2 regions of the Echinimonas agarilytica genome follow, and region 2 is predicted to be linked to the other one. Evidence: predicted binding sites of a transcription regulator. Region 2 holds the regulator's gene; the other holds the start of a gene.

Region 1 (8,333 bases), on a different contig from region 2:
ACCACCACATAGTTCAGTAGAAAATTCTCCCATAGAAACAACGCGAACTTCATCATCATACTTCTCACCAAACAGAGCCATGGCACCGGCTTGCTTGGCCGTATCTAAATCCATCAGTTCTGTGCCAACGGCAACGTTGCGGCGGATTTCCTCGTTTACCAATTGCTCGATGTGACGAGTGGTGGACAAACTAATAGGTTCGAAATGGCTGAAATCAAAACGCAAACGGTCGGGCCCGACTTGCGAGCCTTTTTGCTGAACATGGTCGCCAAGAACTTTGCGCAATGCCGCGTGTAACAAATGAGTGGCCGTGTGATTTAAGCGAATCGATTGACGACGAACTTCATCAACTTGTGCAGTTAATTCTTCGCCCACATGAATTTCGCCGTGCGCAACATAACCCATATGAACAATTGCTTCACCCGACTTTTGCGTGTCAGTCACCGTGAACGCGCCATCCCCCATAATGAGTTCGCCGGTGTCGCCGGTTTGCCCGCCGCTTTCGGCATAGAACGATGAGCGGTCTAACACCACCTGACCATTTTGGCCGTTGGTCAGTTGCTGAATAGACTCACCCTCTTGATTGAAGATGGCAGTCACTGTCGCGAGGTTTGAAACACCATCATAGCCCTCGAACTCCGACTTCTCTTCAATCACAACGCCCTGATTGTAATCAACACCAAATTGGTTCGCTTTTTTCGCGCGTTGGCGCTGCGCTTCCATCGCTTTGTCGAAACCTTCTTGGTCAATTTCGAGTTCGCGTTCACGCGCAATATCAGCCGTCAAGTCAGCCGGAAAACCGTATGTATCATAGAGTTTGAATACTGTTTCACCTGGGATTATTTTACCGTTCAGGTTTTCCAATTCAGCGTCAAGCAATGTTAAACCGCGATCCAGCGTTCGTAAAAACTGCTCTTCTTCAACCTGAAGTACACGCTCAATGACTGGCATTTGTTGGTGCAATTCAGCAAAAGCTGACCCCATTTCAAGCGCCAATGCCGATCCTAGCCGGAAGAAAAATGGCTTGCTTGCGCCTAATTTATTGCCGTGTCTTACCGCGCGTCGGATAATTCGGCGTAATACATAGCCGCGGCCTTCGTTCGACGGCATAACTCCGTCGGTGATTAAGAACGCACATGAACGGATGTGGTCGGCAATCACTCGCAAGGATTTATTTTCCAGATCCTTAACGTCTAATATCGTGGCAGCCGCCTTAATGAGATTTTGGAAAATATCGATTTCGTAGTTGCTGTGCACGTCTTGCAGAATTGCAGCAATACGCTCTAAACCCATGCCAGTATCAACAGAAGGCTTAGGCAAAGGCTGCATCTCGCCACTCGCTTGGCGATTGAACTGCATAAATACTAGGTTCCAGATTTCGATGAAACGGTCACCGTCTTCTTCTGGCGAGCCTGGAGGCCCCCCCCAAATGTGCTCACCATGATCATAAAAAATCTCAGAACACGGGCCACAAGGGCCGGTGTCGCCCATTTGCCAAAAGTTATCTGATTCATATGGTTTCTCTGGCGATTTGTCGCCAATACGGATAATGCGGTCTTTGGGGACGCCAATCTGCTTTTCCCAGATACCGAATGCTTCGTCATCAGTTGCATAAACAGTTACCAACAGGCGCTCTTTCGGTAACTTTAATACTTCTGTTAAAAACTGCCATGCGTAGTGGATCGCTTCTTTCTTGAAGTAATCACCAAAACTAAAGTTGCCTAGCATTTCGAAAAACGTGTGATGGCGAGCCGTGTAACCAACGTTTTCTAAATCGTTATGTTTGCCGCCAGCACGGACGCAGCGTTGCGATGATGTGGCTCGAGTGTAGTTGCGCTTTTCAGTACCAAGAAAGGTATCTTTGAACTGATTCATACCAGCATTAGTGAACAAAAGCGTTGGGTCGTCGTGTGGCACCAAAGAGCTTGATGGTACGATTTGGTGACCTTGCTTGCGGAAGAATTCTAAGAATGCTTCGCGAAGATCTGCGCTGGACATGTGCATGCGTCGTTCCCGAAATAGTTGAAACTTGTGAGCACTGCCCTTCAATAAAAGCGCAATACCCGAAAAAAGACTGCGTATTATACGCAACGCTCGAACAAAGTTTCTACTGTATAATCTCGCCGACTATGAATTTTTATTCGTCATTGCATGCATAGCGTATCTGTTCAGAGGTAAATCCTCGGTTAAACAAATAACGTTGTTGCTTTTGCCGCAGCTTAGATTCTGACGCTGGCATGTGGCCAAAATGCTTAATACGCTGATTCTTTGCGGATTCAAACCAGTCATGCTCATCATCACACAGCGCTCGAAAACCTGCCTCTACATCTAACTCCGAGACGTCTTTCATCAGCAATTCTTGGCGAATTCGGCTTGGCCCGTAGCCCTTACCGGCCTTAATCCGAACATAACTCTCGGCAAAGCGAGTTTCACACAGCCAACGTTCGTTCTCACAGCGGTTTAATGCTTGAACAGCAACAGTTTGAGGAAAACCACGTTGATGTAGTTTTGTAAGAAGTTCGCGCCGACAATGATCTCGGCGCGATAATAGATCAACGGCGGTTTTCACCGCCTGTTGCAAATCAGGAACTGAAGCCTGTTTAGGAATCAATGTAACGTAAAGTGTTTACAAAGCTGGCTCTTGCTCGTCTTCAACCAAGTCTTCTTCTGGTACAGCTTTCACCAACAAACGATCACGCACAAGTTTCTCAATTTCTTGCGCAATCTCTACGTGCTCTTTTAAGTACTTCACACAGTTAGCTTTACCTTGGCCAATACGATTGCCATTGTAGCTATACCAAGCTCCTGACTTTTCGACCAATTTCTCTTTCACGCCCAAGTCGAGCAGCTCTGCTTCTTTACTGATACCTTGGCCATACATAATCTGGAAGTGGGCTTCTTTAAATGGCGGAGCAACCTTATTCTTCACAACTTTAACGCGAGTTTCGTTACCGACCACCTCGTCACCATCTTTAATTGCACCAATGCGGCGAATATCAAGACGAACCGATGAGTAGAACTTAAGCGCATTACCACCCGTTGTGGTTTCAGGGTTTCCGAACATAACCCCAATCTTCATACGAATCTGGTTAATGAAGATCACCATACAATTAGTTTTCTTGATATTACCCGTTAGTTTACGAAGCGCTTGCGACATCAAACGCGCTTGCAACCCTACGTGTGAATCACCCATATCGCCTTCAATTTCGGCTTTAGGTGTCAGTGCTGCAACAGAATCGACCACGATGAGTTCAACGGCGTTTGAGCGCACTAACATGTCACAAATTTCGAGTGCTTGCTCACCGGTGTCAGGCTGAGAAACCAGAAGATCATCTACGTTCACACCCAACTTTTCAGCATAAATAGGGTCGAGCGCATGCTCTGCATCAACAAAGGCACATGTTTTACCTTGTTTCTGCGCTTCAGCAATGGCTTGCAAGGTTAACGTGGTTTTACCGCTGGACTCTGGACCGTAGATTTCAACGATACGACCATAAGGCAAACCTCCGATACCCAAGGCAATATCCAAGGTAAGCGAGCCCGTAGGGACACTATCAATTTCCATCACTTTGCTATCGCCTAAGCGCATAATTGAACCCTTACCAAATTGGCGTTCAATCTGTCCTAAAGCGGCATCAAGAGCTTTTTGTTTATTAGTATCCATTACTCGGTTTCTCCGGGTGAGCCGCTCGGCGGCAAATCATGTCTTTAACGTTGGAATCAGTATACTGTTCATTCATACAGTATCAACCCCTGTATAAAATAATTTTTAAACTATGGCGCTAACTCTCTATTTTCGTTCTGAAAGATATTTGGCGACCGAGCCGATCTTTATGCCACAAAACGTGTACGTTGTTTTATTCACTTGGTACCATTTGAAGGTTAATTATTCTGCTGATAAGCGCCTGACGATGGTTGGGCGCAGTGCAATGCCTGAGGCCTTTTGTGACAACGACTACTGCCACCGCTGAACTTGATTTATCGTCCCACACCCCCATGATGCAACAATTTTTGCGCATTAAAGCTCAGCACCCCACGGTTTTACTGTTTTATCGTATGGGAGATTTTTACGAGCTGTTTTTCGACGATGCTAAAAAAGCCTCAGAGCTACTGGATATCTCACTCACCAAACGCGGCAAAACCGGTGGCAACGCGATTCCGATGGCGGGTGTGCCGTATCATGCTGTTGAAGGATATTTGGCTCGTTTAGTACAACTGGGCGAATCAGTGGCTATTTGTGAGCAGATTGGCGACCCAGCCACCAGTAAAGGGCCTGTGGAACGACAAGTTACTCGTATTGTTACGCCCGGCACGGTGAGCGATGAAGCCTTGCTTCAGGAACGTTCTGACAACTTATTGGGCGCGGTGTCGTTTCATTCCGGCAAATTTGGTTATGCCACATTGGATATTAGCAGTGGCCGCTTTCAGGTCATGGAGCTAAATGATCACGACGCTTTTCTCACTCAATTACAACGCACTCAACCCGCTGAATTGCTATATTCCGAAGATTTTCCCTATGTCGCGCTATTACAACAGCAAACAGGCTTACGAAAACGGCCCGTGTGGGAGTTTGAATTAGAGACTTGCCGCGATTTATTGTGCCGGCAATTCAAAGTTCACTCGCTCGATGCCTTTGAAGTTGAAAACATGCCCGTAGGTCTATCTTCGGCAGGCTGCGTGTTGCAGTACATCAAAGACACCCAGCGAACGTCATTGCCGCACATCAGAAGTATTCATCCGGTGGATCAAAACGATACGATCCAGCTGGATGCAGCCACACGAAAAAATTTGGAGATTACCCAAAGCCTATCCGGCGACACCGCCACCTGCCTTTCTGCGGTATTAGATAAAGCCGCCACCGCAATGGGAAGCCGGCTGCTAAAACGCTGGCTTCATCAACCATTGCGGAACCAACAAGTATTGACTCAGCGTCAGCAAGCCATCCAAGAGATTATTGACGAAGGCTACGGGGACGATCTTAACGCTGTGTTGCGACACATAGGGGATGTGGAACGAATTTTAGCCCGCGTTGCTTTACGCACCGCCCGCCCCCGCGATTTCGCCCGGCTTAGAGCATCACTGCAACAGCTAACCGATATTCAAACTATTCTAGCCGCACCGACGAGCAGTAAACTGACCGCGGTTCAAAGTGCAACCAAGCCACAAGATGCCATTCAACAACTACTTGAATCAGCTATTGTTGAAAACCCTCCCGTGGTCATTCGAGATGGAGGTGTATTGCTTGAAGGGTACGATGCTGAGCTGGATAAACTGCGCGCCTTAAGTGCAAACGCATCTGGTTATCTGACGGAGCTCGAAGAACGCGAACGCGAGCGAACCGGTATACCCAGCTTAAAAGTGGGCTACAACAAAGTTCACGGCTTCTTTATTGAAGTGAGTCGCAGCTACGGCGATTTAGTACCCGCGAATTATATTCGACGCCAAACACTTAAAAATAACGAGCGTTTTATTCTGCCAGAATTAAAAGAATACGAAGACGAAGTGCTCACTAGCCAAAGCCGAGCTCTGGCATTGGAAAAGCGCCTATATGAAGAGTTGTTTGACCATCTCATGCCACATTTAGAGCCATTACAAGAAATGGCTCTGGCAATTGCAGAGCTGGATGTATGCCAAAATTTAGCTGAACGTGCAATAAGCCTTAATTACTGTTGTCCAGTACTGACCGATAAGCCCGGCCTCCAAATTGAAAGCGGACGTCACCCCGTAGTCGAGCAGCTCTCTGGCGATCCATTTATTGCCAACCCGCTTTACATGAATAGCGAACGAAGAATGCTGCTGGTAACCGGCCCCAATATGGGCGGTAAATCCACATACATGCGACAAGCAGCTCTCATTGTATTGATGGCGCACATCGGCAGCTTTGTTCCTGCAGAATCTGCTCAGATTGGCCCAATCGATCGAATATTTACGCGTATTGGCGCGTCTGACGACCTGGCCAGTGGCCGGTCAACGTTCATGGTTGAAATGACAGAAACGGCCACCATTCTCAATCACGCAACACCTAACAGTTTGGTATTGATGGATGAGATTGGGCGCGGCACAAGTACCTATGACGGCCTGTCTTTAGCATGGGCATGTGCCGAGCAGCTGGCCCTAAAAATTAAAGCCTACACACTGTTTGCCACGCACTACTTTGAATTAACACTTTTGCCGCAACAACATCCGAGCATGGTCAACGTGCACTTAGATGCCATTGAGCATGACGACGGAATTGCCTTTATGCATGCTGTTCAAGAGGGGCCCGCGAGCAAGAGTTACGGCATTCAGGTTGCCCAATTAGCCGGGGTGCCTGCAGCGGTATTAAAACGAGCCAAACACAAATTAAAGGAGTTAGAACAGCTCCCTACACTATTGGATCATGCACCTCAGCAACCTGCTGAAATTCAACTGTCGATGCTGCCTGAGCCTTCTCCTATCCTAGACGAGTTAGAAGTGTTACGTGTCGACGACCTCAGCCCACGTCAAGCTTTGGATTTGCTATACCGCTGGAAAAACACGTTGTAAGTGGCATAACTCCTACATGGGCAAGCCCTGCACAGCAAGATGTGTTGCCCGCGCTGCGAGAAAGCGTTCAAGTAACACTGGCATAAAAAAAGCCAACTTATACAAAGTTGGCTAAACAGAGGTAGAGTGAGCGCAACACCATGCGCTCAAGGGAGCGGAAAACTAATTCGCCGTCCAAGTAGAACCGGGGCCCACTTGTTCTTCAGTAATAAGCATCAAGCTTGATGTATCGGCACCAATTCCAGCATCAGCACCTTGACCACTGGCTAAACCAGCTGCATCACGCACAATATCGGCCATATCTAACATGTCATCGGCACCAATATTGCCATCCGTTTGGCCCTTACCATTGAAATCAAAGTCTGTTGAATCAGACAGTTCATCGGCATAGAAGTGGTTGTTGCTGTAGTCCGAACCTGATTTCAGCGAACACGGTTCAGCCACAAAGTCCTTGAATGGTGCAGCTTCAGATTCAGCACCATTTGCGTTAGCAGCTTCATTAGCGATGAGGTTATTACTCACTAATACCAAGGGATCTAAGTTCATACAATCTTTGTCATCAAAGTTTAAACCATGCTTGGCATTGACGATCGTGTTGCCTTCAATTGTCACCGTCAAATCTTCCACTCCCGCATCGATAATGAAACCATTGCCTTTAGAGGTCGATAGGTCGATTGAATCTGAATTCATCACGAGCGCCCCATAAGCCCCGTCATCTTCAGATACGTTTTCAATGTAATTGTTTGAAATCGTATGACCCATTGGGGTGAAGAAGATCCCACCTTCTTTGTCTTCAGTCCCCAACGGAATAATCACGTTGTTAGTCACCACATTGCCCGAGCCATCCTCAACAGCAATCATGCCGGTGCTATTGACGATAGTATTAGCGTGAATCAGCGCATTTGAGGTTTGTACTCGCATCATACGTTTGGCAACGTTGATGTTGTCAAAACGGTTGTACTGAACCTTATGGCCAGCCTGTCCGATGGAATCGAGACCTGTTGAACGGCCCAAGTTGATGACAGAGGCAGAACTGTCAGAGGAAGAATCTTCCTGTTCCATATCTTTGAAAAGATTGTACTGCACCGTGAGGCGCTCTTGTTCACCAACGGTTTCATTGCTGTAAACTGACAAGGCACCGTTCTTTAAGGAGACATTGCGGCCCTCAAACAAGTTGCGTTCAACCAGGTTATCATTGCCTTTCATTCCCAAAAACACATATTCAGTGGTTGCGATATCGCCCGAGAATGTCGTGTTACGAACAACAGCATTGTCAGCTTCAACAAACAATGTTGTATTGCCGTTGCTATCGCAGGTGCCGCCTGAAATGAAGTTAGTTTCGGAAAAGTGTAAGCCATCGACCACTGCGCCATCACCATTAATCACGATGCATGTTTCGCCGCTAATCGTAGCTGTGCTGAGCTCTGTTTGAGTCAGGGTTGCCGCAACACTTAAGGTTTTTTCCGTCATGCCTGCAAACGTACCGTTGCCTAGAGCAATCCAATCACCATCAACCGCACCAGCCAACGCTAACTCTAAGCTTGCCTCGTCTGTTGCAATAACGCTATAGACCCGCTCTTCAACAGCGGCATTCACGTCATCAGCATATCCATCATCGTCGATATAAATTGCGTTCACTGACAGCACTTTGCCTAAATCAGATGCCGCTGCGGTATAAGTCATTCCGGTGGCCCCCGAAATATCAACATCATCCGCTTTCCATTGGTAGTTGATGCCAGCTGTGGTGCCATTTCCGTCGAGGACCAATGCAGTGAGTACATCGCCCATCACAATATTGGATGTTTTAT
Region 2 (8,333 bases):
GATGTCAGCCTTTCAACACATTTCACCGGCAGATGCTTGCCAACTTATGAAAGACCATGAAGTGCAGATCGCAGATATTCGTGATCCGAAAAGTTTTAGTACAGCCCGAATGCAAGGAGCACAGTCATTAAATAACGATAACGTGTCTGACTTTGTCTTAAATGGCGAATTCGAAAACCCGCTGATCGTGTGCTGTTACCATGGTATTTCAAGCCAGCCCGCCGCTGAGTTTTTGGCCTCCCAAGGGTTTGAGCAGGTCTATAGTTTAGATGGTGGTTTTGACGCTTGGTCTCAACAATTCCCTGAACTGATGGATACTGATGCATGAACCTTGTCGGTCGACTCAATGACCCCAGAATAGCGCAATCTTTCGTAGATTATATGGCGTTAAAAAATGTGCAATGCCATATCGCTACGCAAGATCAGTACTTTGTTATCGGCGTTGAAAATAACTCAGATTTGGACGCTGCACGGGCTGAATTTGAAATGTTTGCTGAAAACCCAAGTCATGCGCGTTACCGAAGTGCTTCGTGGGAGCGAACAGACTCCAGTCGAGTACAATTTAATTATGGCAGCTCGGGTACACCGCTATTGCATCAGCTTTGGGTGCAGGCTGGCCCTGTCACCTTAGTCATTCTTGCCGTGACTCTGATCATCGGATTGCTGAGCCAGATTGGTTTGGCTCAAGATCTGTTTTCGATGTTGCACTTTCCGGCACCATTTGATCAACAGGTGAGCCAGATCTGGCGACTTTTTACGCCTGCAATTATGCATTTTGCGTTAGCGCACTTGCTGTTCAATTTAGTGTGGTGGTGGTATTTGGGCGGCCGAATTGAACGCGAAGTCGGGGCGGGCAAGCTGATAACTTTGTTTTTGGCGGGCGCATTGTTGAGCAACGGTTTGCAAGGTGTTGTTGTGGGCCCTAACTTTCTCGGCTTGAGCGGCGTGGTTTATGCTTTATTGGGGTATGTTGCCGTGGCGCATCGGCGTTATCCTGCACTGGCACTGCCACCCGCATACATCGGCTTTATGTTGGTGTGGCTTGGCTTGGGATTCGCAGGATTATTAGGCAGTCATATCGCCAACTTTGCGCATTTGGGCGGGCTGTTAGTTGGAGCTGTGCAAGGTTTTATCGACACGCGACAAAAGCAATCTTGAACAACTCCTGAGCCTTAATGATAGAGATATTTGGTAAACAGGAGATCGGCAGCGAGTGGCCGGCCGGTTTCTTGTTCTAATAAATCATTAATAGCTTGTAGGCATTGACGACGAATCTCTTCACGGCCGGCAATCGATTTCACTTTTTCTTCGGCTTGTCGGCCAAAAATTTCAACCACGGCGGCACGCAGCAACGGCGCATGATGTTCAATAATTTCCAGGTTGGAATTGCCATCAACCATGATTTCAGCGGTTAATCTGATGTACCCTAAATCACTGCCTTTACGAATGTAATTAGTCACAATGTCCGGTTCAAAGCCATAGTAAGCCAAGTCTCCAGCGGCTTGTGCAGGTGCACTGTGCATGGTTGAAACTAAGGCTATTACGCTCAATAAAGCGACATTAATACTGTGTCGTAAATGGGTCCACATGGGGCAAATAAATTCGTTTGATGACATGATGTTGCTAAGTGTACTTAGTTGAGTTTAACTTTGCCACGTGAAAGCAGATAATTACCCATATAGCGACGTAATTGCATGATCGAGCTCAGGTTGTTCAAATAGTGATATGACTGATAATTTAAAAATAATAAAAAAAACGCACAATATTTCGTTAATACAGGGGCTTATCGAGTTGTGTAGACTCGATAAGCCGGTGGGCATCTTGCTCTTAATGTGGCCTACATTGTGGGCGCTGTGGGATGCAGCCATGGGGGTTCCGCCGATGTGGATTCTGACAGTATTTGTATTGGGTGTAGTACTAATGCGGTCGGCGGGATGTGTGATTAACGATTATGCGGATCGCCACTGGGATGGTGCGGTGGAACGTACCCAAAACAGGCCTCTGGTGACAGGGCAAGTCACTGAAAAACAAGCTCTGTGGCTCTTTGCTGGTTTGTGTGCAGTCGCATTTGGTTTAGTGCTGACATTGAATGTACTCACAATTCAACTGTCATTTGCTGCACTGGCACTGGCGACTGTTTATCCGTTTACCAAGCGAGTGACGCATCTACCTCAGTTCGTTTTAGGTGCCGCTTTTAGCTTTGCGATTCCTATGGCTTATGCAGCGATACTCGGCGATGTACCAATGCAAGCTTGGATACTTTTTGGCGCCAACCTAGCTTGGACAGTCGCATACGATACCGAATACGCCATGGTCGACCGAGCTGATGATGTTGAGGTGGGCATTAAGTCTACCGCCATTCTTTTTGGCCGATTTGATATCGCTATGATCGCATTGTTGCAAACTATCACGTTGGCATTGCTCGCGACTTTTTGTTTCGTGCTCGACTATATGTGGTTCGCCTCGGTGGTGTTGATCTTGGTGGGGTTGATGTTCATTCATCAATTGTGGCGGATCAGAAACCGCGACAGAGCGCATTGCTTTGCCGCGTTTCGAGCCAATAATCGTGTAGGTATGGTGATAACGGTTGGTTTTATTGCATCGATTTATTGGTCTTGATTCAGTAGTTGCACAATCGACTGGTACACCTCGGTGCTCACCAATTCAGAGGTGAGCTGACGTAAACCTTGCAGTCCTTGGCGTGCCTCTTCGGTTTGTTCCAATAGCTCCATGTTTTTTAGCTTAATACAAAGGCTGGCAAACAATTGCTTATCGAAAAATTCCGGCGCGCGTATACCGTGTAAACGACCGAGTTGCTCAGCAACTGCTCGGCTTAGTTTTTCGAGCTGATTACGACTTAAGTCGGGATTACGCGTTAATAGCTCAAGTACCACGGAGTAGCGTTGAATGGTCTCGGCCGATATTTGCCCTAAATGCCTTAACTGTACGCGCTTTTCGCTGCGTTTTTCTGGGGGCGTGATGAGTCCCTCCGCAGACATTTCAACCAACTGTTGGCGCGCTAAATCTTGAAGGATTGCGTCCACATACTCGGTTAGCGTCATTGCGTTTTTACCTAAAAATAACTCGGCTTTTAGCAATGGGTACAATTGCTTAACGCAGAACAGCAGATCGTGCTTGCTAGTGCTGTCGCGCGCATCGATTAGCGCAGCAACCAGTGAAGGAATGATAAATACATGGATGATGTTATTGCGGTAATAAGTCATTACCACTTGACCATATTTATCCAGACTCACAACGTTGCCAAAGGTGTCTTTGGTCACGGTGAGTTTTTCTAGAGCGAGAGTTTGTTCTAGTAACTGCTGCCCCGTTTGCACTGGCACTGTGGTATTTTCGTGGTAAGGCGCATTGCGCGCTAGGCTTAAACATACATCCATAAATGTTGCGAGGCTTTGTTCGCTCAGCGCTCTTTTCTCGCAGCTCAGTAAGCTCAATGTGCTTAAAGTCAGGCCGTTGACGGCGGCCGAGTTGTTGATTTCGGTCATCACATTCTCAGCCAATGAGTTGACCGCTTGGGACATCCATTTGGGCCGGTCCTCCATACGTTCCTGGCGCCACTGCGGGGCGATTTTGGTGAGGTGTTCGTCGAGTGATACAGGCGTACCAAAATTGACAAAACCTTGTCCATAATTGCGCAGTTTGCCAATAATCTTCAGGCTGTTCCAAAGGCTTTCTTTTTCTTTATCTTCGCCTTTTAATTCCTTCAAATAGGTGGTGACTTCCATGACGTGCTCATACCCTAAATAGATAGGCACAAATACAATCGGCCGAGATTCAGAAACCAATTGGCTTTGAACTGTCATGGCGAACATACCGGTTTTAGGCGACAGCAATCTGCCCGTGCGGCTGCGACCCCCTTCGGTAAAATATTCGACAGGAAAGCCTTCTTTAATCAACCAACTCAAATACTCCCGAAACACGGTTGAATACAACTTGTTACCCCGGAATGAACGGCGAATAAAGAATGCTCCTCCGCGGCGAAATATTGGACCTGCCGGCCAGAAATTTAAGTTAATACCGGCTGCAATATGAGGGGGAACCAAGCCTTGTTGATAAATCACATAACTAAGCAGCATGTAATCCATATGGCTTCGGTGGCAAGGTACGTAGACGATTTCCTTCCCGGATTCAGCGAGTTGGCGTACCTGTTCCATGTTGTTGATGTTGATGCCGCCATAAATGCGGTTCCATAACCACGTCATGAAGCGATCTAATATCACCACCAAAGTATTAGAATACGTAGCAGCAATCTCCTTCATATACACTTGAGCTTGTGCGCGCATCTGCTCTTGTTTGCCCGGATCTGCATCGGTGATTTGCGCAATTGCTGGGTTTTTCGACAGCTCTTTAAACATGCGCTTATGATTCGGTAAACGAGGACCCGTAGAGGCCAAACGTTGACGATAAAAATGGGCGCGGGCCAAACGGGCAATACGGTGAGCACTTTTGTCATTGTCGCCAAAGCGCTCGGCAAATTCGTGTAATGATACAGGTGTGGCTAAACGCACGAAATGAGAGCGTCCAAGAAACAGAACCGTCCACGCTTTACGGAGCCAACCCGGGGTTGGGCGTTCGGCCAACCAAGACAATAATCCAGCTTTTGTCTTGCCGGGATTTCTCCCCCAAAAGTGCTGCACCGGCAGCAGCTGAATATCGAGTTCGGGGGAAGCCTTGTGAGCTTCCAACAAGGCGCGAAGCGCTTTTTTCAATCTAGTTTGGTGAGTCCTACCAAATCGCTTACCACTAATAAATAAAACAGACGGATGTGCGCTGTGACTATATGGACTGGGAAGGCCAGCTTTGGAGGTAATCTCAGCAAGCATCATGGTATCAACGGCAGAATCGTTCTCCATGACATAAACCACGGGCTGTTTGGTTTCAGCCAGCGTTTCAATCGCGTCAGAACAAATTGGACGCGTATGAACCAATAGTTTCAATGGCCACTTCATAATAGAGGCGAAGAACTTGGAGTGATGAATCATTTTTGAAGCTGCAAAGTAGGTACAAGAACCGCAATTATAACAAAGCTTGAAAACAATATTCTGTTGTTATTTTGTGTTGCGATCATGGCAATACTGTATTACTGTACAGTGGTACTGTATAAAACAACAGGCATAAAGATGCGACCTTTAACCCCAAGACAAGCTGAAATTTTTCAACTGATTAAAGACACAATTGATGCGACAGGCATGCCTCCAACACGAGCTGAAATTGCTCGCCAGTTGGGCTTTCGTAGCGCGAATGCTGCTGAAGAGCATCTAAAAGCCCTGGCACGAAAAGGCGTTATTGAAATACTTGCAGGTACCTCGCGAGGGATTCGAATTCTCGGCGAAGAAGCATCGAATGATGAGTCTGGCTTGCCGCTTATTGGTCAAGTTGCAGCAGGGGAGCCAATCTTAGCTCAAGAGCATGTTGAGTCACATTACGCAGTAGACCCATCGATGTTTAGTCCCAAGGCTGATTTTTTGTTACGTGTTCACGGCGATAGCATGAAAGACATTGGCATTCTTGATGGTGATTTGTTGGCCGTACATCGCACTCAAGTCGCACGAAATGGGCAAGTAGTAGTTGCCAGAGTTGAAGACGATGTCACGGTAAAGCGTTTACAACAAAAAGGGCATCACGTGACCTTGCTGGCAGAAAACGAAGACTTTGCACCAATCGAAGTCGATTTGAGAACGCAACCTTTTAATATTGAAGGGTTGGCCGTTGGTGTGATTCGTAATGGGAATTGGTTATGAAACATTTACTGCAGACAAAGATTAAACACCCGGGTGTTTGGCACCCAAATGGACTTAATACTGTTAAAACAGTGACATCTGGTCATGCATTTATTGATAGCGAGCTACCTAATGGTGGGTGGCAAAGTGGTCATATTTATGAAGTGTTGGCAGGCCAACACAGTGCCGTATTCTCACTGCTAAAACTGACTCTCAAAGCGTTAAGTCAGCAACGCCGGTGGTTGGTGTTACTCAATCCGCCTAAATGGGTTTTAGATGAAATCTCAGAGATGAAGGGCTTGCGACCTGAGCATTTACTGATTGTTCATGGCCGCCGCGAATCAGATACGCTTTGGGCCACTGAACAAGCGATGCGAAATGACAATGCAGCATGTATATTGGCATGGCCTGATTCTTTAGATGAGCGGGATATCAAGCGGCTAAAGCTTGCTTCTAAAGGAAAAAACGCATTGAGTTTTGTATTTCCTATGGAAGATACCACTGCAAGCTGCGGCTCTCAGTTAAAAATCATTGCTCATCAGCATAGTTCTGATGCCCAAAAAATAGTGCTTCCATGTTTGGAAAACAATCAGTTAGACGCAAGTAACGATAATCTGCATTAAATCTGCGTTTACTCTTGCTCAGAAAGAAGTCGAGCAAGAGAAGTAGATCACCTTTCTAACAATTAGTTTTTATCCATTGTTAAAAATATTTAACAATCGAATAAAAAACAACCAATTCAAAAACAGCTAGTTAGCTAAATTCCAGCAATAGAGCTTCTGCTCTATCTAATTGAATCTTAAGTTTGAAATACGGTTCTGCTAGAGAGATCTCTAGACTAAACCTAAGATTTACTTAATTCTTTAAATGTAACCAATAACGTTTTTATGTCTTCGGCATAATGCTGTCTACGTTATCTGATACCGCTCGTTTATCACGTGCTGGATGGAGGAATTAACGTGAGCGTTGTACGAAAAGGACTGTCTGCGGTTGTAGCCTTACTGATTCAAAGTAAAGTTATGGCAGAAGATATGCCGTTAAACCTGACCAAAGGCGTTACCGAAGTAAGCGGCCGTGTGTATGACCTACATATGACCATTTTTTACATTTGTTGTGTGATTGGCTTCATTGTGTTTGGCGCAATGTTTTACGCCATCATTAAACATCGTAAATCTAGAGGCGCTGTTGCCGCCAATTTCCATGAAAGCACCAAAATAGAAATATTGTGGACAGCAATTCCGCTTGTGATCCTCGTGGGTATGGCCATCCCAGCGACGAGCACGCTCATTGCAATGGAAAATACTGATGATGCCGATGTCACCATTCAAGTTACAGGAAGCCAGTGGAAGTGGCATTACCGTTATTTTGAGGATGACCTAGAATACTTCAGTGTACTGGCGACACCTCGCCAACAGATCGATAATAAACTCGAAAAAAGTGAGAATTACTTACTTGAAGTCGATCGGCCCCTCGTTATTCCCATCAACAAAAAAGTGCGTTTTTTAATGACCTCAGATGATGTGATTCATTCTTGGTGGGTCCCTGAATTTGCAGTTAAAAAAGACGCTAACCCCGGCTTTATTAATGAGGCTTGGACTAATGTACCCAAGCCCGGTATTTACCGAGGTCAATGTGCCGAGCTATGCGGCAAAGACCACGGGTTTATGCCCATCGTTGTGATTGCAAAAGAGCAAGCGGATTACGACCAGTGGATGGCTGAGCAAAAAGCTGAACAAGCCGCGGTTGCCGAAGAAGAGCAACGTTTGCTAGCGCTACAAATGAGCGAGCAAGAGCTGATGGAGTTGGGTGAGCAAGTCTACCTAGCGTCATGTGCAGCATGTCATCAACCAAATGGGCAAGGGCTGCCGGGAATGTTTCCGGCGTTGAGAGGAAGTCCAATGGTGCTTGAAGATAAGGTCGCTCATATCGATATTGTGCTCCATGGTAAGGCTGGCACTGCCATGCCTCCGTTTGGTAAACAGCTTGCACTTAAAGAGTTGGCCGCCGTGGTGACATACGAACGTAACGCTTGGGGTAACGACACCGGTGAACTCATTCAAGCGTCTGACATTCAATCTCGCCGAAACGCGTCAAATTAAGGGAGTTAATCGTGACGACACTGACCGAATCAAACACGACCGATGACCAGCACGCTGGTGAGCATGAGCACCACGGTGCACCCAAAGGCATTATGCGGTGGGTATTGACCACTAATCACAAAGATATTGGCACTCTATATTTGTTGTTTGCCTTTGCCATGTTTTTACTTGGCGGCGCGATGGCCATGATCATTCGCGCTGAGCTATTTCAGCCCGGCCTACAACTCGTAGAACCCAATTTCTTCAACCAAATGACCACTGTTCACGGCCTCATTATGGTGTTTGGTGCGGTAATGCCAGCATTTACCGGATTGGCCAATTGGATGATTCCAATGATGATCGGAGCACCTGATATGGCGCTACCGAGAATGAATAACTGGAGCTTTTGGATACTACCGTTTGCATTCACCATGCTTGTGGCTTCGTTGTTCATGGAAGGCGGTGGGCCAAACTTTGGTTGGACTTTTTACGCGCCTTTATCGACAACCTACTCGCC

Evidence for each region. The regulator LexA, encoded in region 2, represses DNA repair genes until DNA is damaged. The targets are predictions, from matches to a motif close to TACTGTATNNNNATACAGTA.
Region 1: a site for LexA is predicted at 3,727-3,746, ahead of recA (recombinase RecA). Genes of this name have one in related genera too.

What each region holds. Positions count from the first base shown of each region.
Region 1 is NZ_JAMQGP010000006.1:99,728-108,060, reverse strand. It holds gene alaS (alanine--tRNA ligase) at 1-2,004, opposite strand, end outside; gene NAF29_RS12175 (regulatory protein RecX) at 2,138-2,569, opposite strand; gene recA (recombinase RecA) at 2,627-3,664, opposite strand; gene mutS (DNA mismatch repair protein MutS) at 3,997-6,525, shown strand; gene NAF29_RS12160 (chondroitinase-B domain-containing protein) at 6,688-8,333, opposite strand, start outside.
Region 2 is NZ_JAMQGP010000008.1:40,195-48,527, reverse strand. It holds gene glpE (thiosulfate sulfurtransferase GlpE) at 2-328, shown strand; gene glpG (rhomboid family intramembrane serine protease GlpG) at 325-1,158, shown strand; gene NAF29_RS14815 (flagellar basal body-associated protein FliL) at 1,173-1,523, opposite strand; gene ubiA (4-hydroxybenzoate octaprenyltransferase) at 1,831-2,619, shown strand; gene plsB (glycerol-3-phosphate 1-O-acyltransferase PlsB) at 2,607-5,000, opposite strand; gene lexA (transcriptional repressor LexA) at 5,139-5,759, shown strand; gene NAF29_RS14795 (SulA-like leucine-rich domain-containing protein) at 5,756-6,361, shown strand; gene coxB (cytochrome c oxidase subunit II) at 6,758-7,837, shown strand; gene ctaD (cytochrome c oxidase subunit I) at 7,858-8,333, shown strand, end outside.